Linked DNA regions of Dongshaea marina. The protein of the gene in region 3 interacts with the protein of the main gene of each other region in a pairwise test. Links are inferred from orthologs where the notes say so. Each region holds a gene or a part of one and is shown on either strand. Other genes may lie near its edges.

The links.
Region 1: the proteins of ftsB (region 3) and ftsL interact in binary tests that used the Escherichia coli proteins (3 or more experiments, as listed by UniProt). The link is inferred for Dongshaea marina from one-to-one orthologs.
Region 2: the proteins of ftsB (region 3) and DB847_RS02250 interact in binary tests that used the Escherichia coli proteins (3 or more experiments, as listed by UniProt). The link is inferred for Dongshaea marina from one-to-one orthologs.

The regions. Positions count from the first base shown.
Region 1 is NZ_CP028897.1:414,745-422,719, forward strand. What follows is about bases 2,536-5,220. They hold ftsL (cell division protein FtsL), read left to right. Parts: upstream 2,536-3,563; coding sequence 3,564-3,878; downstream 3,879-5,220. Other genes in these bases: mraZ (division/cell wall cluster transcriptional repressor MraZ), read left to right, coding at 2,536-2,602; rsmH (16S rRNA (cytosine(1402)-N(4))-methyltransferase RsmH), read left to right, coding at 2,610-3,551. Outside these bases: rsmI (16S rRNA (cytidine(1402)-2'-O)-methyltransferase), read left to right, coding at 1-561; DB847_RS02185 (YodC family protein), read right to left, coding at 1,308-1,637; more of mraZ, read left to right, coding at 2,144-2,535; murE (UDP-N-acetylmuramoyl-L-alanyl-D-glutamate--2,6-diaminopimelate ligase), read left to right, coding at 5,621-7,099; DB847_RS25295 (Mur ligase domain-containing protein), read left to right, coding at 7,096-7,329; DB847_RS02215 (UDP-N-acetylmuramoyl-tripeptide--D-alanyl-D-alanine ligase), read left to right, coding at 7,290-7,975. UniProt on the Escherichia coli protein: Essential cell division protein. May link together the upstream cell division proteins, which are predominantly cytoplasmic, with the downstream cell division proteins, which are predominantly periplasmic.
Region 2 is NZ_CP028897.1:429,384-437,407, reverse strand. The notes cover bases 5,286-8,019. They hold DB847_RS02250 (cell division protein FtsQ/DivIB), read right to left. Parts: upstream 7,164-8,019; coding sequence 6,408-7,163; downstream 5,286-6,407. Other genes in these bases: DB847_RS02245 (D-alanine--D-alanine ligase), read right to left, coding at 7,165-8,001; ftsA (cell division protein FtsA), read right to left, coding at 5,286-6,401. Also shown: preprotein translocase subunit SecA, read right to left, coding at 1-2,570; lpxC (UDP-3-O-acyl-N-acetylglucosamine deacetylase), read right to left, coding at 2,905-3,831; cell division protein FtsZ, read right to left, coding at 3,930-5,105; more of ftsA, read right to left, coding at 5,145-5,285. UniProt on the Escherichia coli protein: Essential cell division protein. May link together the upstream cell division proteins, which are predominantly cytoplasmic, with the downstream cell division proteins, which are predominantly periplasmic. May control correct divisome assembly.
Region 3 is NZ_CP028897.1:4,399,090-4,407,137, forward strand. Bases 3,635-6,392 are described here. They hold ftsB (cell division protein FtsB), read right to left. Parts: upstream 5,285-6,392; coding sequence 4,985-5,284; downstream 3,635-4,984. Other genes in these bases: truD (tRNA pseudouridine(13) synthase TruD), read right to left, coding at 3,635-3,826; ispF (2-C-methyl-D-erythritol 2,4-cyclodiphosphate synthase), read right to left, coding at 3,823-4,299; ispD (2-C-methyl-D-erythritol 4-phosphate cytidylyltransferase), read right to left, coding at 4,299-4,988; prfC (peptide chain release factor 3), read right to left, coding at 5,424-6,392. Outside these bases: DB847_RS20525 (peptidoglycan DD-metalloendopeptidase family protein), read right to left, coding at 1-850; DB847_RS20530 (YqaA family protein), read right to left, coding at 847-1,428; DB847_RS20535 (protein-L-isoaspartate(D-aspartate) O-methyltransferase), read right to left, coding at 1,425-2,051; 5'/3'-nucleotidase SurE, read right to left, coding at 2,052-2,801; more of truD, read right to left, coding at 2,798-3,634; more of prfC, read right to left, coding at 6,393-7,013; pntB (Re/Si-specific NAD(P)(+) transhydrogenase subunit beta), read right to left, coding at 7,194-8,048. UniProt on the Escherichia coli protein: Essential cell division protein. May link together the upstream cell division proteins, which are predominantly cytoplasmic, with the downstream cell division proteins, which are predominantly periplasmic.

The DNA.
Region 1 (7,975 bases), 4.0 Mb from region 3 along the record:
CCCGGTTACCACCTGGTCCAGGCGTGTCGCCAGGCGGGGATGAAGGTGGTGCCTCTTCCCGGCGCCTGTGCTGCGATCACAGCCCTGAGTGCGGCGGGATTGCCGACCGATCGTTTCGGCTTTGAAGGGTTCTTGCCGGTTAAGAGTAAGGCCCTTGAGGATAAGCTCAACTCAATTAAGGATGAGCCACGCACTCTGATCTTTTACGAGTCACCACGTCGCCTCAAGGCTACGGTTGCCAGGATGGTTGAGGTGTTGGGTAGTGGACGTCGTCTGGTGGTAGCCCGTGAGTTGACCAAGTGTTTTGAGACCATCACCAACCTGCCCGCAGGTGAGCTTTTGAGTTATCTCGAAGAGGACGAGGTGAATAGCAAGGGAGAGATAGTGCTGATGGTCGAAGGGGCTAGCAAAGCTCAGGACGCTCTGTCTCAAGAGGTGATCAACACCCTGACACTGCTTTACGCTGAGCTTCCCTTGAAGAAGGCCGCAGCACTGACAGCCTCAATTCATGGGGTGAAGAAGAATGCCCTCTACCAGTATGGGCTCGAACATTTAGGCTAGGCTGCTAAGCGTTATTGTCCATATGCTTATGCTGTTGTTCTTGGTTTGCCACGCAGTGGCAAACCGTGTCGGGGGTGCCGATGTATATGGATATGCGAATGCAACGATAACCAGGGATGGTGTTAGTTGCCGATAGCACATTACTTTTGTATCGCCAAAAGTAATCAAAATCTCACTCCGCGCGATGCATTTATCATCCCTGATAAATCTCACCAGCTCGATATCCTATCTCGCGCTATGTTACTCCGCGAGTAACTTCGCCCATGGCTCAAGTACTCCATAGTACAGATGAAAATGGCCAATGTATTTTGATCTATGGAGTATTAGGCTGGTGGCTTTTGATTGTATTTGAGCGGGGGCTTTGTTAGTATCCTCCGGCTCAGAGTCGGCCAGACAGTCGCCGCGAGGTTCGCCTCGGGGAGGAAAGTCCGGGCTCCGCAGGGCAGGGTGCCAGGTAACTCCTGGGGGGCGCAAGCCTACGACCAGTGCAACAGAGAGTAAACCGCCGATGGCCTTCGGGCACAGGTAAGGGTGAAAGGGTGCGGTAAGAGCGCACCGCGCGGCTGGCAACAGTCCGTGGCACGGTAAACTCCACCCGGAGCAAGATCAAATAGGGTTCCTATGGCGCGGCCCGCGTTGGAACCGGGTAGATTGCTTGAGCCATGGGGCGACTCATGGCCTAGATGAATGGCTGTCCACGACAGAACCCGGCTTATCGGCCGGCTCTGAGCACTCCTTCTATGATCCTAAGGCCTTGGGATCAGGGGATCATCTATATGGTGGTCGTACTCTTCATCATCGGGATCAGGTTCCAGCAAGTGGGAGACATCATCCTCCCCACGCCGATAATTTCCATCATCCGACATGCCCATTTCGACCAGGATCTCATTGGTCAGTTCCAGCGCAGGCGCGGCAAAATGTTCTTTGGAGACCTCGGCGGCAGTATCAGAGGTGAACCAGCTACAGTAGTATTGCTTCACATTATTGTGTTCGTGAGGGTAACTGCCGGTGACCGTCATGGCCGGGCCACCGCTCTTGAGGCGGACCACATCGCCAATTTTAAACTCCTGTGCCATGCTTGCTCCTTGACCACAAAGATCCCTGTGCTTTTTTTATCCTAAGCCTTTCTGATGAATTCGGCTAGATTGTTCACCCCTAACTTGCGGTTTTTTCCACGGATTATCCGCCCGGGATAGTTCCATAACTTTTGACCCTGGGTTATCATTTCGCGTTTGATTTTCCACCCCGGGTGCAGGAAAGGTCAGGAGTTGCCTCAACCGATTCAGGTTATTTTATTTGAGAAACTGTGTTTTTCAATTGGCTCCCTGTGAGGGTTCATCAACCTCTCAAGCCTTGTCTCGGCTGGTTTTCGGGAAAGATTTGCATGAAAAATAGGCATTTTTTTGTTCTGTTTTCTCTCGCTAAATCAAGCAAATGAAGCGAACTCTTGCAAAATCACGGTGAAAACTACGGGAACATGCAGCCTTCTTTCCTTGCAAAGGGGTAATGTGCTCCTTACACTTTAGTCAAAGTGGGAAAAAGTGGATCTTGGTGGTTAAAAGTAGATCCCTGGGGCGGAAAAATGCTTAGAGGTGCACAGGCGGTAACTCTCGATGCAAAAGGTCGGCTGGCGATGCCGACCCGTTATCGTGAGTGGCTGCGTAGCGACAGCGAGAATTTGCTGGTGTGCACCATAGACATCAATCACCCCTGTTTGCTGCTTTACCCCATGTATGAGTGGGAAGCGATAGAACGCAAGCTGCGCTCACTATCGAGTATGAATCCAATGGAGCGCCGCCTGCAACGCCTGTTGCTGGGTCATGCAACCGAATGTGAACTGGATAATAATGGCCGGATGTTGATCAGTGGTCCGCTGCGTCAACACGCAGGGCTGGGACGCAAGGTGATGCTTGTGGGTCAGCTGAATAAGTTTGAACTGTGGGATGAAGCTCGCTGGCAGCAGCAGGTAGCAGACGATATAGAACTGCTTCCGGATGCTGATTGGAGCTCATCAGAGCGATTGCAAGATTTTTCACTTTAAGAACAAGATGACTGAACAACAATATTTGCATAAGACTGTCCTGTTGCATGAAGCGGTAGATGGACTGTCTATTAAAGAGGATGGAACCTATATTGACGGCACCTTCGGCCGTGGTGGCCACTCGCGCCTTATCCTCGAGCAACTTGGGCCCAATGGCCGTTTGATTGCGATCGATCGTGACCCACAGGCGATCGCCGAGGCACAAAAGATTGATGATCCCCGCTTTGAGATTGTGCACGGTGCATTTTCCGAGCTGGCCAGCTATGTGGCCGAGCGGGGACTGACCGGCAAGATCGATGGTGTGCTGCTGGATCTGGGAGTCTCCTCACCTCAGCTTGATGATGCCGAGCGCGGCTTTAGCTTCATGAATGATGGCCCTCTGGATATGCGGATGGACTCCAGCAAGGGTGAGACTGCAGCGGACTGGCTGGCTTACGCTGAAGCGGAAGATATCGCCAGAGTGCTGAAAGAGTATGGCGAGGAGCGCTTTGCCAAGCGGATCGCCCGCGGCATAGTACGCCACCGTGAGGAGCAGGTTTTAGAGCGCACCGGGCAGCTGGCAAGTCTCATCGCAGAGGTGAGCCCGACCCGTGAGCGGCATAAGCATCCGGCGACCCGTAGTTTTCAGGCGATCCGTATCCATATCAATGGTGAGCTTGAGCAGATTGATGAGGCGCTGGAGGCGGCACTCAAGGTGCTGGCTTCCGAGGGGCGGCTGTCGGTGATTAGCTTCCACTCCCTTGAAGATCGCCGGGTGAAGCGCTTTATCCGCAAGCATGAAAAAGGGATTGAGCCACCTCCGGGCCTGCCTCTGACCGAACAGCAGATGAACCAGGGACGCTCCTTGCGCTCAATTGGCAAGGCGCGTAAGCCCAGTGAGCAAGAGATAGAGCAGAATGTGCGGGCCAGAAGCTCGGTGTTACGAATTGCTGAGAGACTGGTGTTTTAACCGGGAGAGAACATGGCTGAGCAAAGGATCAACCTGACACGGGAGATACTCAGTGACCTGCTACGGCATAAGGTGCAGCTGATATTGGTTGTGCTGGTGTTGGTGGCGGCATTTTCAGTCATCGTCATCACCAACCAGACCCGGATCGCCATAAGTCAGCAAAATAAGCAGCTGATGCACCAGGACAAGCTGGATGATGAGTGGCGGCATCTTCTGCTGGAAGATAGTGCATTGGCGGAGCATTCGCGGATCAGTTTTATCGCGCGAACCAAGCTTCAGATGGTGCGACCGGCACCCAAACAGGAACGGATCATTACTGAGCGATGAAGTATCAGGGACGAACCAAGAAGCAAAAACCGGTTCTCAGCCAGTGGCGCTTTGCCACGGTCGGGGCCGGGATTGCGCTGCTGTTTATAGTTCTTGTGGCTCGGACCGCCTATATCCAGGTGGTTGAACCGGATCAGTTGCGTTACCAGGGAGATCTGCGCTCGCTGCGGATTACCACCACCGAAGCCCAGCGCGGGATGATCGAGGATCGCAACGGCGAAGTGCTGGCGGTCTCGGTTCCTGTCGAAACCGTATGGGCCGATCCCAAGCTGGTGCATGATAAGGGCTCTCTGCAGCATAAGGCGGCCTGGCAGGCGCTGGCCGACGTGCTGGATGACTCTTATGACAGCCTGTATGACAAGGTCAAAAATCCTAAGAAGCGCTTTGTCTATCTCAAGCGGCAGGTCTCTTCGGCGGTAGCCGACTATATCCGTAAGCTCAAGCTGCCGGGAATCTACTTAAGACCCGAGTCCCGCCGCTTCTATCCGACCGGTGAGATCAATGCCCAGCTGGTCGGGCTGACCAATATCGATGATAAGGGGATCGCCGGTATTGAGCTTAGCTATAACCAGTGGCTTGCAGGCAGTGCTACTGAGCGCAGGGTACGCAAGGATCGCCTGGGTCATGTGATCGAGAATATGGGAGTGGTGCGCGAGGGTAAAAAGCCCCATCAACTGACCCTGAGTATCGATCAACGCATTCAGTCGATGGCCTATAAGGCGCTTAAGCGGGCCACCGCGTACAATCAGGCAACCTCTGCCTCTTTGGTGATGATCAAGGTCAATACAGGTGAGATCCTGGCGATGGCCAATACTCCCTCCTATAACCCGAATAATCGCTCTGATTATCGAAGCTTCAGGGCCCGGGATCGCGCCATCACAGACGCCTATGAACCGGGCTCGACTCTCAAGCCTCTGATCATGGTCAGTGCTCTGGAGCACAAGGTGGTTGAGCCGGATTCCATCATAGATACCTCCCCGGGCTGGCTGTACCTTGGGGCACAGCGGGTCTCCGACGAGGGACATAACTACGGTAAGATCACCCTGGGTCAAATCCTTGAGCACTCCTCCAACATGGGGATGACCAAGATTGCCCTCAGGGAAACGCCGCAGCAGATGCTCAGTACCCTGTATAACCTTGGAATTGGCAATACCACGGGGGTGGGGCTCACCGGAGAGGCCGCGGGGTTCATGCCGCAGCGGCGCCGCTGGTCCAAGTTTGAGCAGGCGACCCTCTCATTTGGTTATGGGGTGACGGTCACTCCCCTCCAGCTCGCCTATGCCTACTCGATATTGGGTAATGGCGGCATTCGTTATCCACTGAGCATCCTCAAGCTCAATAAGGCCCCCAGGGGGAGCGGGTGGTGCCCCAGCGCGATGCCGATGAAGTGGTCAAGATGCTGGAGAAAGTAATATCCGGCGGAACCGGGACAAAAGCTGCTGTTCCGGGCTACCTTGTCGCAGGAAAAACCGGTACGGCCCGAAAAGCGGTTGCAGGGGGCTATGGAAATGACTATGTTGCTCTGTTTGCCGGGCTAGCGCCCGCGTCCAACCCGCAGCTGGCGATGGCGGTCGTGGTCAATGATCCCAAGGGGGATCGTTACTATGGCGGTCAGGTTGCAGCACCCGTATTTTCAGAAGTGATGAGTGGCGCCTTGCAGTTATTGAATATTCCACCCGATGCCGAGCCTGCTGGTGGCGAGGGTAGTAAAATGCGATTTGTTAAGCATGAGGAGGTTAAAGATGCTCATGCTTGATGATCTCCTCAGACCCTGGGGAGTAATAGCACCTAACCGAGAGGTTCAGAACATAACACTGGACAGTCGTACTCTCCAACCGGGGGAGCTATTTTTGGCGGTCCGAGGCCATGAAGTTGATGGTCGTAACTATATAACATCTGCCATCGGTAAAGGAGCGAGTGCTGTCGTTGTGGAGTGTGATTCACATCAGCAGCATGGGTCATGCGAAGTACGTGACGGGGTCCCCTGCCTGTCGTTCTGGCAACTTTCAATGCATCTGTCTGCGATTGCCGCCCGCTTTTATGGGCAGCCTGCAGAACAGATGGCAGTCGTGGGAGTCACCGGAACCAATGGTAAGAGCACCATCTCTCATCTGGTTGCGAACTGGTGTCAGCTCTTGGGGCAGCAGTCAGCCGTGATGGGCACGTTGGGCAATGGCTTGTGGCAAAAGATAAGGCCCGGGACAAATACCACTGCCAGTGCAGTTGAGTGCCAGCAGTTGCTGGCGCAGTTTGTCAAACAAAGGGTCGATGTAGTGGCAATGGAGGTCTCATCCCACGGACTGGATCAGTTTCGGGTAGATGGGATCCCGTTTCGGGTCGCGGTCTTCAGCAATCTCAGCCGCGATCACCTCGATTATCACGGGGATTTGCAAAGCTATGCAGAGGCAAAAAGCCGGCTGTTTAGCTTTAGCTCCGTTGAACATCGGGTGATCAATGCTGACGATCTGCTGGGCCGCGGTTTGATTCAACAATATCCACAATCTATCGCTTATTCGCTAAAAGGCCGGCCTTTGGCACACCCGGGAGATTCAATCTGGGTTGAGGCTATAGAATTTAGCGATTCTGGCTTTTGCGCCCGGATCGGCTCCTCATTTGGTCGGGGTGAGCTCAAGGTTCCCTTGCTGGGTGAGTTTAATGTTGAAAATGTTCTGGCAGCCCTGGGCTCAATGCTGGCCCTTGGTTATGAATGGAATGCTCTGTTAGATGTGGCGCCACGGTTGATGGCGGTGTCTGGACGGATGGAGCTGTTCTCCTCTGAAAACCATCCCGCCATGGTGGTGGATTATGCCCACACCCCGGATGCGCTGCATAAGGCGTTGCTTGCGGTTCGCCAGCACTGCAGGGGGACCCTGTGGTGTATTTTTGGCTGCGGCGGGGACAGGGACAGGGGCAAGCGTTCACAGATGATGGCGTTGGCCGAGGAGCATGCAGACAGGGTGGTGGTAACCGATGACAACCCACGCCGCGAGTCACCCGGGCAGATCGTGTCTGAGATACTGGCCGGAGCAGACAAGCCGGAGCGGGTGCAGGTGATTCATCAGCGTGATCAGGCGATCCGCTGGGCCTTTGAGCAGGCGGCGAAGGATGATCTGATCCTGGTTGCCGGCAAGGGCCATGAAGATTATCAGATAGTAGGAGATAAGGTGCTCGATTTTAGTGACCGCCAGTGGGTCAGAGAGCTTCAGGAGAGTCAGTCATGATTCCCCTGAATCTGCAACAGATCGCACAGGTTCTCAATGCGACCCTGGTCGGGGATAGCTGTACGCTGGCATCGGTCAGTATAGATACCCGAACCCTTGGCCCGGGTGCCCTGTATGTGGCCTTGCGAGGCGAACGGTTTGATGGGCATCAGTTTTGTGACAAGGCAAGAGAGCAGGGGCGGTTGCCCTGTTGGTTCAGGAGCGCCAGGATGTTGCTTTACCTCAATTAGTGGTCAGGGATAGCCATCAGGCATTGGCCGATCTTGGTGCTTATGTCCGCTCTCAACTGGATCTGAAGGTTGCAGCTATCACCGGAAGCTGTGGCAAGACCTCGGTCAAAGAGATGCTGGCGAGTATTCTGGGGCGTGAGGGGAAAGCACTGGCGACCCGCGGCAATCTGAATAACGAGATAGGGGTGCCACTGACATTGCTGGAGCTGACCGAAGAGCATCAGTATGCGGTCATCGAGCTTGGGGCAAATCACGCCGGCGAGATCGCCTTTACTACGGCACTCACTCGCCCGGATGTCGCCGTGGTGACCAATGTCTCGGCGGCACACCTTGAGGGTTTTGGCTCCCTACAGGGGGTGGCCGATGCCAAGTTCGAGATTTTCCAGGGGCTGGGCAAAGAGGGGATCGCGGTTCTTAATCGCAAGCAATATGACTTCGAAAATTGGCATCACAAGCTGGCGATACAGCCCCAGCTGGGATTTGCCCTTGAGGATCCTGACTCGGATCTCTACGCCGATGCGATAGAGATGCAGGCCTCGGGGTGCCGGTTTATGCTGCACACCCCGAAAGGAGCCGCAGAGGTGCGACTCAGGGTTCCCGGGCGTCATAATGTGGCTAATGCGTTGGCAGCTGCCGGCACGGCATT
Region 2 (8,024 bases), 4.0 Mb from region 3 along the record:
GCATGGGTGTAGGAGCGAGGTGCACTCTCGGCGCGGCGGCGCTGCTCTTCGAGAGCATCTACTTCGGACTGTTCCTGAACCTGTACCCGGCTCAGCACACTGACCACTTCCTGTTTAAAGCTATCCAGCATCTGGGTAAAGAGTGCAAAGGATTCACGCTTATACTCCTGCTTCGGATCTTTTTGTGCGTAGCCACGCAGATGGATCCCCTGGCGCAGATGATCCATCGCCGCCAAATGCTCCTTCCACAGACCATCCAGGCTCTGCAGCATCACCGCCTGCTCAAACTGGCGCAGTACCTCTGGCCCCACCTTAGCTTCTTTATCCTTGTAGATGCGTGAGGACTCTTCAGCTATCTTCTCGCGCAGGGTCTCTTCATGCAGGTCATCCTGCTCTTCAAGCCACTTGGCGATCGGCAGCTCGATGGAGAAATCGGCCTTGAGGCGCTGCTCCAGCTCAGGAATATCCCACATCTCTTCCAGAGACTGAGGTGGAATATATTCATCCACCACACCATTGATCACATCTTCACGAATGTGCTCAACGATCTCAGAAACATCTTCACTGCCGAGCAGGTGATTACGCTGCTCATAGATCACCTTACGCTGATCATTGGCAACATCATCGTAGTCCAGCAGGCTCTTACGAATATCAAAGTTACGGCTTTCAACCTTACGCTGGGCATTCTCAACCGCCTTGCTCACCCAGGGGTGCTCAATCGCTTCGCCGCGCTGCATACCAAGCTTACGCATCATTCCAGCCACCCGATCGGAGGCGAAAATCCGCATCAGTGAATCGTTCATCGACAGATAGAACCGGCTCGAACCCGGATCCCCCTGACGACCGGAACGGCCCCGCAACTGGTTATCAATGCGTCGGGATTCATGACGCTCGGTGCCGATAATGTGCAGGCCACCCGCCTGGATCACCTCATCATGGCAACGCTGCCACTCCTCCTTGATCTTATTCACCTGCTGCTCGCTCGGATTATCAAGCTTGGCAAGCTCTGACTGCCAGTTACCACCGAGCACGATATCGGTTCCCCGGCCCGCCATGTTGGTCGCTATGGTCACGGCGCCAGGACGTCCCGCCTGGGCTATGATCTCAGCTTCCTGGGCATGGAACTTAGCGTTCAGAACCTTGTGGCGAACACTCTCCTTCTTCAGGACATTAGAGAGCATCTCGGAGTTCTCGATCGAGATGGTACCCACCAGGATCGGCCGCCCCTCCTGGATCCTGTCCTTGATATCCTGAACGATCGCCTCGTACTTCTCCTCCTCGGTGAGGTACACCAGATCGCCCATATCGTTACGGATCATCGGCTTGTTGGTCGGGATCACCACAGTCTCGAGGTTATAGATAGACTGGAATTCAAAGGCTTCGGTATCGGCGGTTCCCGTCATCCCCGCCAGCTTTTCATAGAGGCGGAAATAGTTCTGGAAGGTGATCGATGCCAGGGTCTGGTTTTCATTCTGGATCTGCACATTCTCTTTGGCTTCCACAGCCTGGTGCAGCCCCTCGGACCAGCGACGTCCCGGCATGGTACGACCGGTATGCTCATCGACGATCACGATCTCGCCATCCTGAACTATGTAATCGACGTTGAGTTCAAACAAGGTGTGGGCGCGCAGCGCCGCATTGATGTGGTGCAGCAGGGCGATGTTAGTGGCCGAAAACAGGGATTCATCATCACCGAGTAGCTTGCGTTCCTTGAGCAGCTCCTCCACAAACAGCTGGCCATTTTCAGTCAGGAAGGCCTGCTTATTTTTCTCATCCACCGTATAGTGGCCATCGCCCTTATACTCTTCAGAATCCTCTTTATCCTGCTTGGTCAGCTTAGGGATAAGCTTATCGATGCTGATATAGAGCTCTGAGTTATCATCGGTGGGGCCGGAGATGATCAGTGGTGTTCTCGCCTCATCGATCAGAACCGAGTCAACCTCATCCACCAGGGCATAGTAGAGTTCACGCTGAACCCGCTGATCGGCGGAGTAGGCCATATTATCGCGCAGATAATCGAAGCCGAATTCATTGTTGGTTCCATAGGTGATATCGGCAGCGTAAGCATCACGCTTCTGATCCGGATCCATTCCGGGCAGGTTACAGCCAACCGTCATCCCCAAAAATTCAAACAGTGGCCGGTTGCCATCGGCATCACGCTTGGCCAGGTAGTCATTCACGGTAACTATATGAACGCCACGTCCGGTCAGGGCGTTCAGATAAGCAGGCAGGGTCGCGGTCAGGGTCTTACCTTCACCGGTTTTCATCTCGGCGATCTGGTTTTGGTTCAGGACCATGCCCCCAACCAACTGTACATCGAAGGGACGCATCTCAAAGATACGCTTAGATGCCTCTCGAACCGTTGCAAAAGCCTCAGGAAGCAGGCTTTCAAGAGTAGCCCCCTCTTTGAGTCGCTGACGAAACTCCTCAGTTTTGGCACTCAGCTGCTCATCGGTCAGAGCCTCATATTCAGGCTCCATAGCGTTGATCCGTTTTACAGCCTTGCGCAGATTCTTGAGAATTCGCTCATTACGGCTGCCAACAATCTTGGTGAGGAAGTTACTTATCATTATTGGCCACTTTTAGGTTCACTGGTTTAATCTCTCATCCTTGCACTTTAGGAGACCCCCCGGTTCGTCGAAGCGATACAGGACAGACCGGCACGCCATTTTAAATCAAGATAAGACCAGGGCAAAATCCTTGTTGGAAAAGAGTGCAAAAACAACTCATCATCCAGGCTCTGCTGACGCCTCAGATCCACTTTAAAATTGGAAACCTCAACAGAGCCAAGCAATTTATGGGGGCTGTCTCCTCAAAAAGCAAGGGGAGATCAGAACTGGGGGGAAATAAAAAAGGCGCCGGGTGGAGAGCGCCGGCGCCTTTTCTCATGTCTGATGTGGAAGATCAGCTTGCAACCACCAGTGAGGTATCACAGAAGGTGATCGGCACCTGCTGTTTTTCATCTTCAAAGCTAACCAGCTCCCAGGCATCTTCTGTTGCCAACAGAGTCTTGAGCAACAGGTTGTTGAGGGCATGCCCGGTCTTGTAAGCCTTGAACTCACCGATGAGATTGTGATTACACATGTAGAGATCGCCGATCGCATCCAGCATCTTGTGCTTCACAAACTCATCGTCATAGCGTAAGCCATCTTCATTCAACACACGATAATCATCCATCACCACCGCATTTTCCAGGCCTCCACCCAGTGCCAGGTTGCGTGAGTGCATATACTCAACATCCCGCAGGAAGCAGAAGGTTCGGGCGCGGCTGATATCGCGAATAAAGGCATTGCTGGAAAAATCGAGCTTCAGATGCTGGTTTTGCTTCTTGAATACCGGATGATCAAAATCCACCAGCAGGTCCATCTTGAAACCATCGTTGTAGGGAAGCAGCTCGGCCCACTTATCCTCTAACTCAACCCGAATCGGCTTGAGTACCCGGATAAACTTCTTGGCAACGGACTGCTCTTCGATCCCCGCAGATTGCAGCAGGTAGATAAACGGATGGGAACTTCCGTCCATTACCGGCAGCTCTGGAGAGTCGACCTCTACGACAAGGTTATCAATCCCTAAGCCAGCAAGGGCTGCAGAGAGATGCTCTATCGTAGAAACCCGTACGCCCTGCTCATTGACCAGAGCAGTGCAAAGCATGGTATCACGCACCAGGCTGGCATCGGCCTTGATTTCCACCACTGGATCCAGATCAACACGTCGATACACGACCCCGGTGTTAACTGGAGCAGGGTAGAAGGTCATGGTGACTTTCTGCCCTGAATGCAGCCCAACTCCGGTGGCCTGCACACTTTTCTTTAGGGTTCTTTGTTTCATCATAAGACGTACCCGCTCAGCACTACTTCAGCCCGACTCGAACAAACGGCCGAAGAGTGTAGCACATTCTATAACCAGCATCAAAACCAAACACAGTTCGATCAATCAGCCTGCTTACGCAAAAATGCCGGAATATCCAGGTAATCAGGCTCGCTTTTCGCGACCGGGTTACTATCGGCATTGACCGCAACCTGAGCACTCTTAGGTGTCAGAGGCTGATCGTTCTCGGTCGCCGGGCGTGCACTACCAGACATGGATGGAACCGATGCGCTCTGAGGAGCCGTAGTTGCAGACTTCACCAATGTGATGTCCGGCTTACGATCGGCGCCGATCCCGGTTGCCACCACGGTCACCCGCAGCTCATTCTCCATATCCGGTTCGATGACGGTACCGACCACCACGGTTGCATTCTCGGAGGCAAACGCTTTCACCGCATTACCGACGGTCTCAAACTCTTCAATGTTGAGATCCATACCCGCAGTGATATTCACCAGGATGCCACGGGCTCCCGCTAGATCCACATCTTCCAGCAGCGGGCTGGAGATCGCCTTCTCGGCAGCCTCTTCCGCTCTGTCTTCACCGCTGGCGATACCGGTGCCCATCATGGCTGTACCCATCTCGCGCATCACGGTACGAACGTCCGCAAAGTCAACGTTAATCAGACCCGGACGAGTGATCAGCTCGGCAATGCCCTGCACCGCTCCCAGCAATACGTTATTGGCCGCCTTAAAGGCATCCAGCAGGCTGATACCACGCCCCAATACCTTGAGGAGCTTATCGTTCGGGATGGTGATCAGCGAGTCGACCGATTTAGCCAGCTCCTCAATTCCCTGCAGGGCAAAGCTCATTCGCTTCTTACCCTCAAAGGAGAAGGGCTTAGTCACCACAGCAACCGTCAGGATCCCCAGCTCCTTGGCAACTTCAGCCACCACGGGAGCCGCACCGGTTCCGGTTCCGCCACCCATACCGGCCGCGATAAACACCATATCGGCCCCATTGAGCAGCTCGGCAATCGCCTCACGATCTTCGATCGCAGCATCGCGACCCACCTCGGGATTGGCACCTGCTCCCAGCCCCTTGGTGATGGTCCCACCGATCTGCAGTGTGGTATTAACCGTCGCACTATTGAGTGCCTGCGCGTCCGTATTGATCGAGATGAAGTCGACACCCTCGATCGATTCACGCACCATATGCTCGACGGCGTTTCCTCCACCACCCCCGACACCAATAACCTTAATGACTGCTTCGTCACTAGAACTGTCCATGAATTCAAACATCTTGTCTCTCCACTTCGCTTTTTGCACCCATCAACAACACTAAAATTCCCCTTTAAACCAGTTGGTAACCTTCTTCATCAGGCCACCCACACTATGGCTGCGCATCACGGTTTCCAAGTTATTTGGCTGATGCAACTTGCCATACTGCAATAATCCTACGGGAGTCGAATATACAGGGGAGCCTACATAGTCAACCAAACCTTTGATGTTGACCGGTTCTCCCACTCTGACCTGACATCCAAAAATTCGCTCGGCACACTCCACCACGCCTTCTATGCGTGATGCGCCACCGGTCAGCACTATGCCAGCGGCAAACTGGTGCTTGACCCCTTTATCTTTCAGTTCACGACGCAACTTCTGTAGTTCGTCATTTACCATGCCGAAAAGTTCACTATATCTTGGCTCAATCACTTCGGCCAGAGTCTGTCGCTGCAGACTGCGGGCGGGTCGCCCTCCGACACTCGGAACCTCAATATTGTCCTCTTTACTGACCAAACTTCCAAGTGCGCATCCATAACGAACTTTAATCGCTTCGGCATCTGCCGGTGGTGTCCCAAAGGCGTAGGCGATATCACTGGTCACCGCACTCCCCGCATAAGGGATCACCTGGGTATGGCGCAAGGCCCCACCGGTAAACAGCGCCATATCCATGGTGCCACCGCCGATGTCAACCACACAAACCCCAAGCTCCTTCTCATCCTCGGTCAGAACCGCATAGCTGGAAGCCAGCCCGGAAGCGATCAGCTGATCCACTCTCAAACCACACTTCTCAACCGCTTTGACAATATTCTTCGCCATATCGTTATGGCAGGTCACCAGGTGAACCTGAGCCTTCATTCTTACCCCGGACAGGCCGATGGGATTCTTGATCCCCTCCTGGTAATCAATGGCAAAGTCCTGGGGGATCACATGCAGGATCCTGTGTTGATCCTTGAGCTTGACCGACTGAGCCGTATGGATCACATTATCCACATCATCCTGGGAGACCTCCTCATCTGTGATCGGCACCATACCCGACTCATTCAGACAATCCAGGTGCCGCCCGGAGATCCCAAGGTAAACCGAGGTGATCTGGCACTCTGCCATCATCTCAGCTTCATTGATCGCACGCTGAATCGACTTGACCACAGACTCAAGATCGTTCACGCCTCCCTTATCCATTCCCCTGCTGCTATGACTCCCCAACCCGACAATGGAGAGCTCTCCATCCGGAAGCAGTTCACCGACCAGAGCCGATACTTTGGAAGTACCGATATCCAGACCAACGATTAAATTTCTCTCCAGTGCCTTTGTCATTCAGTGTTAACTCACTTTCTTGTTATTTTTCCATCCCACTGCGATTCCGGTGTCATATCGCAGATCCAGATAAGCGATCTGTTGTTGAGGCTGGATCTGTGGATACACACTCAAAAAACGTTGTAACCGCTCCATGACCCGCTGCTGGCCGACATAAAGCTTCCAGCCATTATCCAATTCGACAATCCAGGCTCCCCGTCCGGTCATCGTCAGGTGGGTAAGACGAAAGGGGCCTGATTGAAACAAGGGCTGCAACTGGTGGTACATGGCTACAACCTTATCCGCTTCATCTGCCCGACCACTGAGCCACAGATCCGGCAGCTTGACTCCCTGGGTTGGAGCACTGAAGATCTCGCCATAGCGATTGATCAACTGCTGCTCCCCCCAGTGTGCCATTACCTGCTGCTCAGTCACATAGACTCCCAGCCGTTCAGGCCACTGCTTACGAACCGCCACCTGGTAAACCCAGGGTTGAGCCGCCAGCTGCTGTTGCAGCTTATCTACATTCAGCTCAAAAAAACTGGTGGTTTTAGGAAGGCCTTGTAACACCGCTTCGATCTCAGCACGTACAATCGGACGCTGGGCTCCCTGCACCACAAACTTATTCAAAGGAAGGCGACTACCGTCGTACAACCAGTCCTTAACCTGCCGCCCACCCCACAATACCAGAATCAGCACCACCACAAAAAAAAGCAGCCCGCTCCAAAAGCGCATTCGCCCCGGGATCTGAAATTGCTTCCGTATGATGGCAGCACGCCCCATCTCAGTGCGCCTCCTCCAGGATTTTCAGCAACAGCTCCTCAAACGAATAACCCGCGACCCGTGCCGCTTTTGGCACCAAACTGGTCTCAGTCATTCCGGGAACCGTATTGACCTCTAATAGCTGAAAAGCCCCATTTGCATCACGCATGATGTCCACCCGTCCCCAACCTTCGCAGCCCAGGGACTCAAAAGCCCGCAGGCTCAATCGATTCAACTCTTCACGATCATCATCCGTCAGCTCACAGGGGCAGATATACTGGGTATCACCACTTTGGTACTTGGCCGCATAATCGTAAAAACTACGCGCCGTCCTGAGCTCAATGGCCGGTAACACCTGGTCACCGACTATCGATACCGTATACTCTGGCCCATCGATGAAGCTCTCAACGAGCACCTCATCATCATGCTCAAAGGCGGTCTCAATTGCCTGATGTAGCTGCTCTGCACTCTCAGCTTTCACGATTCCGATGCTGGATCCCTCCCGGGAGGGTTTCACAAAGGCACACAAGTTCAGGCTTTCGAATAGCTGAGCTGCATCCGCAGCCAGATAATCGGCTCTATGGACCACGGCATAGGGCGCCGTTGGTAGCCCCAGGGCCTGCCAGATCTGCTTGGTGCGAACCTTGTCCATCGCCAGCGCCGATCCCAGAACCCTGGAGCCCGTATAAGGGATATCCAAAAACTCTAATGCTCCCTGGATACTGCCATCTTCACCACCCCGGCCATGCAGCACGATAAAGACCCGCTCAAACCCATCACTCTTAAGCTGAAGCGGCGAGTAGTCCCGGGTATCTAATCCATGAGCATCGATGCCTGCATTTTGCAGTCCTTTTAACACCGCCGTCCCCGAACGCAGTGAGA
Region 3 (8,048 bases):
CCCGGATATGCGCGTTGTGTGCATAAGCGGACAGGTAATCATCGTTGTGCTTGATGATGATCAACTTGCCGTAGCCTCTCAGTGCACTTCCGGCATATACCACGACTCCGGATGCGGCTGCATAGATGGGCTGGCCGAGCTTGCCACCGATATCGATACCCTTATTGCCAGTTTCAGATAAAGAGAAGCTGGCAATAATTGGGCCAGATGCGGGCCAGCTCCATTTGATTTTCTGAGAGCTATGGGCTACAGCCTTACGGGACGCGGGTTGTGAGACTCGTTTGACTGACGAGGAGCTCGCCTTGCGCGAGGAAACCGGGGCGGGTGTAGGGGAGGTTTTCGGGGAGGAGCTACTAGTCACTTGACGCTTTTTCGTCAAGGAGGAGGAGCCGGAGTGTGATGAATGACGAACTTTTGGCTGACCATTGGCCACCAGGTTGAGCTTTTGACCGGGATAGAGACGATAGGGAGAACGTAATCCATTCAAGGCCGCCAACCGGGAGGCAGAAACTCCAAGCTTGCGGGAGATCCCGTACAGGGTGTCGCCTTTTCGGACCTTATAGTAGCCCGATGAGGAAGCAACAACCTTGGGAGTCAGGCGTAGTAGCTGGCCCGGGTAGATATTATAGGGAGCGGAAATCTTGTTATAGCGGGCAATCTCCTGAAAATCTTTGCCCGAACCCCAGGCGATGGAATAGAGGGTATCCCCGGGCTGGACTCGCCAATAGCCTCCGACCGGCCCCACACTTGAAACCGGAGCGGGTCCGTTAGAGGCACAGCCAACCAGCCCCAGAGTAATGAGCAGCACCAGCCATTGTCTGATATATCTTCTCGCTATCCCTGTACTCATCTACCCCAGACAAAATATATCAGAGCTATCCCAATCAGGGTCGCCCAGCCCAACCTGTCGATCCACAGCAGTAGCTTTTGCTCCATCCTGGGACCACCCAATACCATCACCAGGGATACAAGATAAAAGCGCATCCCCCTACCTACAATAGAGATCAGTATAAAGGGGAGAAATGCCATCTGCAGCAAGCCAGCAGTCACGGTAAACACCTTGTAAGGCACCGGGGTAAAGCTGGCGATGAAGATGATCCAGACTCCCCACTGGGTGAACCAGCCGCGGGCCAGCTCAATATAGTGCTGATAGCCAGCCCACTCTACCAAAGGTTGAACTAAGGGATCATAGAGGGCATATCCCAACCCATAGCCAACCGCAGCGCCTGCCACCGAAAACAGCGTGGTAATCATGGCGTAGAACCAGGCTTTATTTGGCTTAGCCAATGACATGGGAGCCAGCATCACATCGGCCGGGATCGGCCAGAAAATGGACTCGATAAAGCTACAGAACGCCAGATAATAGGGGGCATGGCGGTGGCGTGCCCACTCCATCATCCGGATAAACATAGAGGAGAAGATCTTCATCCTCGGCTCCCCTCTACCAGAGGTACAAAGCGAACCGCCTCCAGGATTTGGGTCGTGAAGTGTTCGCCATGGCGACTAATGCGTTGCAGGTTTTGCGAAGACTCACCCACGGGGATCACCATCACTCCTCCATCAGCCAATTGCTCCAGTAGCATTCTTGGTACACAGCGGGCCGCTGCCGATACAATAATAGCATCAAACGGCGCCTTGCTCTGCCACCCCTGCCAACCATCCCCCTGGCGGGAGATCACATTGTGCAGATCCAACATCTTCAGACGCCGCCTGGCCTGATACAACAGAGGCTCCAGCAGCTCCACCGAATAGACCCGCTCAAACAGCTGCGCCAGAATCGCGGTCTGATAACCCGATCCCGTGCCTATCTCCAGCACTCGCCTGGGGCTAGACTTGCTGAGCTCTGAGATCATGCGAGCTACGATATAGGGCTGGGAGATGGTCTGACCAAACCCTATCGGCAGCGCCGTATTATCCCAGGCCTGATGCGCCAGCGCCTCATCCACAAACCGTTGACGGGGCACGCAGCGGATCGCCGCTAAAACCCGTGAGTCATGGATCCCCTGGGCCTGTAGCTGCTGATAGAGTAACTGTTCGCAATGACTGATCACTTACATCTCCAATGTCTCGGCCCACTCACTCAACTGGGGCATCTGAGTGTAGGCCGTCAGATCGATACGCAGCGGTGTGATGGAGACAAAACCCTCATCAACTGCAGCAAAATCGGTTCCATCCCCGGCATCCTGACGCTCTCCCGGAGGACCCAGCCAAAAGATGGTCTTGCCCCTGGGGTCCTGGGTTCTGATCATCTCTTCGGCGCGGTGACGCGCCCCCTGGCGGGTGATTTTAAACCCCTTGAGCTCAGCATAGGGCAGATCCGGGACATTGACATTGAGGATCTGATCGGCGGGCAGAGGCTGTTTCTGCAAGCGTTTGACCAGCTGCACCGCAACCTGAGCGGCGCTGGCAAAGTGCTTGTCTCCCACCAGTGAAATAGCAATCGCAGGAAGCCCCAAGTGACGCCCCTCGGTGGCCGCGGCGACCGTTCCCGAATAGATCACATCATCCCCGAGATTCGCTCCATGGTTGATCCCGGAGATCACCAGATCCGGCTCCGGCGATACCAACTCATTGAGGGCCAGGTGAACACAGTCGGTCGGTGTTCCATTCACCGCCAGAAAGCCACTGCCCTCCACCGGCTGGACCCGCAAGGGGGTTTCCAGGGTCAGAGAGTTACTGGCGCCGGAGCAGTTTCTGTCCGGCGCCACCGTCACCACTTCGGCTATCTCGGACAGGGCCAGACTCAGTACAGAAATTCCCTCGGCATGGACACCATCATCATTACTGATCAGTATTTTCATCTTTCGCTGTCTACCTCAATGGCCTGAACCAACTCCCGAACAACCGAGGTTGCAAATGACCCGCTTGGCAGGTGAAAACTCAGGGTAAGCATATCGCCTTCAAGCTGCCAATCCAAAGCTTCGGGATGAAGCATCAGGGCTCGCCGCTCCTGCTTCATTCCGGCCTTCTCAAGCCCCTCACAAAAATCAGCGAATTCACTCAGTGCCGACTGCTCAAGCTCCCGGGCAGCTCCCTGAGAGCCCAGCTCACCACGTCCCCACAGGGGCGCAGAAAGCTGAATATCTCCCGATGCAAAACGCTCAAGCAACTCATCGCTTAGCTCTGGCTCACTGAAAAACGAACGGCTACCCCTGAGCATCACACAGTCACCCGCCATCAGGGTGGTTGCCAGCTCCTGGCTTAATCGCTCACTCACCACCTGGTTAAACAGCAGGCTTCGCGCTGACGACAGGGCCATCGAACGCTGCATCTTATCCCGTACCCGGGCCCCGCCAAACATGGCAGCGGCTCGCTCTATGTTTTTCCCATCGCGGCCGAAACGTTGCAGACCATAATAGTTCGGCACCCCAAGCTCCTTGAGGCGCTCAAGACGCGTCATCACCTCATCTGGGTCACTGAGCTCACGCAGCACCAGCTTAAAGTCATTGCCACTCAAAGCCCCGGTGCGCATCTTCTTGTTGTGACGAGTCACCTCAAGGATCTGTAGCTCGTCGCTCTCAAGAGGACTTAGATCAGGCATCGCCTTACCTGGCAGGTGGATCGCGAACCACTGTTCGGTAACCGCATGCCTGTCTTTGAGGCCGGCCCAACCGACCTGACGGGCCGGGACCTCCACCAGCTCGGCCAATTTTTTGGCCACAAAAGCGGTATTCATCCCCCGCTTGCGAACACGGATCAGCAGGTGCTCTCCCTCTCCGGATGGGGTGAAATTAAGGTGCTCACGCACAAAGAAATCTTCGGGGGTGGTTTTTAACCGCCCGGTTCCGGCAGGCTGGCCCTGCAGATAGCTAAATTCTGGGATCAACATCGGTTTATCAGTACCACGGCTTCAGTTGCGATCGCCTCCTGGCGACCTATGGTGCCAACTTTCTCAGTGGTTGTGGCTTTCACATTCACCTGATCCGGCTTGGCTTCAAGAATTTCAGCGATCGCATCACGCATCGCTTCAATATGGGGAGAGAGTTTGGGAGCCTGGGCCAATACAGTGACATCAAGGTTCCCCAGCAGAAAGCCCCGCTCTTTCACCAGAGCATAGACTCTTTGCAGCAACAGTTTGCTATCTACATCTTTAAATTCACTGCTGGTATCTGGGAAGTGATAACCTATATCCCGGGCTGCTATTGCGCCAAGCAAAGCATCGGATACGGCATGCAGAACCACATCCCCGTCGGAGTGAGCGATGAGCCCCTGGGAGTATGGGATCTCTACGCCCCCAAGGATCAGGGGCTTTTGTGCACCAAAGCGATGCAGATCAAACCCATGTCCGATTCTTATCATCATCCATTACTCTCCTGTAACTGCATAAAGATCTCAGCCAGCCTGAGATCCTTGGGGTGGGTGATCTTAATATTATCAAAGCGCCCCTCAACTAAAGCTGGATGATAACCGGCAAACTCCATCGCAGATGATTCATCGGTGACCTCAAGGCCTGCTTCCCCCGCCTGCTCAAGGGCTCGGTATAAGAGCTCGGTACGAAATAGCTGAGGAGTCAGAGCATGCCAGAGCCGCTCTCGACAAACCGTCTGGGCAACTCGCCCACTTAAGTCACCACGCTTCATGGTATCACGCACCGGAGCTGCCAGCAGGGCTCCAACGCCGTCGCTGCGTGCCGTATCCCACAGTTTTTTAAGATCCTCATGGGTAATACAGGGGCGGGCCGCATCATGAACCATCACCCAGGGAGCCTTCGCCTTTGCCAGTGCATGGAGCACGGAGTCGGCTCGCTCCCGGCCCCCTTCCACCCGGATGATTCTTGGGTCGCGTAAAATTGCCAGCTCACTGGCATATTCATCATCGGCCCCCAGGGCCAATATCAGCTGGCTGACCGCAGGAAAAGCCAACAAGCGTTGCAGGGTATGCTCCAAAATGGTCTGCTTACCCAGTTTAAGATACTGTTTTGGGCGGTCCGCACCCATCCGGCGTCCAACGCCGGCAGCAGGCACCACGGCAATCAGTTCATCAGTCATGGATTACTCTTTGAATGAGGGTTTCGGGAGGGAAGAATACGGTAAAAGGTCTCGCCCTGACGGATCATCCCCAGATCATTACGGGCATGCTCCTCAACACCCTCAAAACCATTTCGCAGATCGGCGACCTCGCGTCGCATCATCGCATTTCGCTCCTCAAGCTCACTGTTACGTTGCTGCTGCAGGACCACACTCTTGGAGACCTGCTGATACTCCAGCATCCCATTGTTACCAAACCAGAATTGGTAGGTAAGTCCCAACAACAGACAAAACAGTATCAGAGCCAGTAACCGCATCTATTTTCTCCCTGCAAGGTCCCGTGATCCATCCCCCGAAAAAGCTGTATGAGGGGCTCAGCTACCATAACCGAACCCGCTCTCTCAACAAACAGACTCACTCATAAGCTTAGGATCTGCTGTGAATGAGTCCCCGAACTTAGTGCTCACGTGTCTTATGGAACTCGATATCCGGGTAACGCTCCATGGTCAGATTGAGGTTGACCATGGTGGGGGCAATATAGGTGAGGTTATCACCTCCATCCAGGGCCAGGTTCAGTGAGCACTTACGGCGGAACTCATCGAGCTTGCGCTCATCCTGGGCACCAACCCAGCGAGCGGTGGCCACGTTGACCGGCTCATACAGGGCCTCGACCTTGTATTCTCCCTTAAGGCGCGCCACCACCACATCAAACTGCAGCACCCCGACGGCACCAACGATCAGATCATTGCTATCCAGGGGACGGAACACCTGGACCGCTCCCTCTTCGGAGAGCTGTACCAGCCCCTTGAGCAGCTGCTTTTGCTTGAGTGGATCCTTGAGACGAATGCGCCGGAACAGCTCAGGGGCAAAATTAGGGATCCCGGTAAAGCGCATCACTTCACCCTGGGTAAAGGCATCACCGATCTGAATGGTGCCATGATTGTGCAAGCCGATAATATCCCCGGCAAACGCCTCTTCGGCGTGGCTGCGATCACCCGCCATGAAGGTCACAGCATCCGAGATGCTGACATCCTTGCCAAGGCGCACATGGCGCATCTTCATCCCTTTACGATAGGTCCCGGAGCAGATCCGCAGGAAAGCGATCCGATCCCGATGGCGAGGATCCATGTTGGCCTGGATTTTAAACACAAAGCCGGAGAAGTTCTCCTCATCGGCACTCACCTCTCGCTGATCGCTCTGACGTGGTTGCGGCGCTGGCGCCCACTCGGTCAGGCCATCGAGCATATGATCCACCCCAAAGTTCCCAAGGGCGGTGCCGAAAAACACCGGAGTCAGCTCACCAGCCAGAAACAGCTCTCGATCGAATTCGTGAGAAGCGCCCTGCACCAGCTCCATCTCTTCACGCAGCTGGGTCGCATACTCTTCACCCACGGCCTCATCCAGCTCGGGGTTATCCAGCCCCTTGATGATCCGGCTATCCTGGATCTGGTGGCCCTGACCCGTCTCGTAGAGGATCGCCTCATCACGGTAGATGTGATACACCCCCTTGAACTGCTTACCCATGCCGATCGGCCAGCTGATCGGTGCACAAGCGATATTCAGCACCTCTTCAACCTCATCCATCAGCTCCAGTGGATCCCGGATATCCCGGTCCAGCTTGTTCATAAAGGTGACGATCGGCGTATCACGCAGCCGGGTGACATCCATCAGCTTGATGGTGCGTTCCTCGACACCCTTGGCCGAATCAATCACCATCAGGCAGGAGTCCACGGCGGTCAGGGTCCGGTAGGTATCCTCAGAGAAATCTTCGTGCCCCGGGGTATCCAGCAGGTTTACCAGGCAGTCGTTATAGGGAAACTGCATCACAGAGGTGGTGACCGAGATCCCACGCTCTTTTTCCATCTCCATCCAGTCGGACTTGGCATGCTGACCTGACTTCTTGCCCTTTACCGTACCTGCGCGCTGCAGCGCGTTACCGAACAACAGCACCTTCTCTGTGATGGTTGTTTTACCCGCATCCGGGTGGGAAATGATGGCAAACGTTCTGCGTTTGCCGACTTCTTGCAAGAAATCAGACATGCTTATATCACTCAACCACTCTGGCTATATAGAACGACGATAGCGACAGATTATGGCGCTATCGAAAAAATTAACTGCTCATTATATCCAGCCTCAGGGGATCACTAAAGCCTGACCGGGGTAAATTTATCCAAAAAAAAAGCGGGAAGGTTATCCTTCCCGCTTTATCATGAGCATAAGCGTGAATTACAGCTCGCTCAGAATCGCCTCGACACTGTCCTTGGCATCGCCAAACAGCATCTGGGTGTTCTCTTTGAAGAACAACGGGTTTTGCACCCCGGCATAACCTGTGTTCATTGAGCGCTTAAACACCACCACGTTGCGTGCATGCCATACTTCGAGGACCGGCATCCCGGCGATTGGGCTGTTCGGATCTTCCTCGGCCGAAGGGTTGACCGTATCGTTGGCACCAATTACCAATACCGTATCCGTATCGCTGAAATCATCGTTGATTTCATCCATCTCCAGCACGATATCGTAAGGCACCTTGGCTTCAGCCAGCAGGACGTTCATGTGTCCAGGCAGACGCCCGGCTACCGGGTGGATACCAAAGCGAACATTGACGCCCTTCTCACGCAGGCGACGGGTCAACTCGGCAACCGGATATTGCGCCTGAGCCACGGCCAGACCGTAACCCGGGGTGATGATCACTGAGCTTGAGTCCTTGAGCATCTCAGCCACATCGGCCGCAGAGATCTCGGTATGCTCACCCACCACGCCTTCACCGGTTGAGGAGCCGTCGGTCCCGAAGCCACCGGCAATCACCGAGATGAAGGAGCGGTTCATCGCCTTACACATGATGTAAGACAGGATCGCACCCGAGGAGCCCACCAGGGCACCTGTCACGATCAAAAGATCGTTGGAGAGCATGAAACCGGCCGCCGCTGCCGCCCATCCAGAGTAGGAGTTGAGCATGGAGATCACCACCGGCATATCCGCGCCACCGATAGATGCCACCAGGTGCCAGCCAAAGGCCAAAGCTATGATAGTCATCACCAGCAGAGCCAGCCAGCTGCCGCCGTTGTGAACAAAATAGACCAG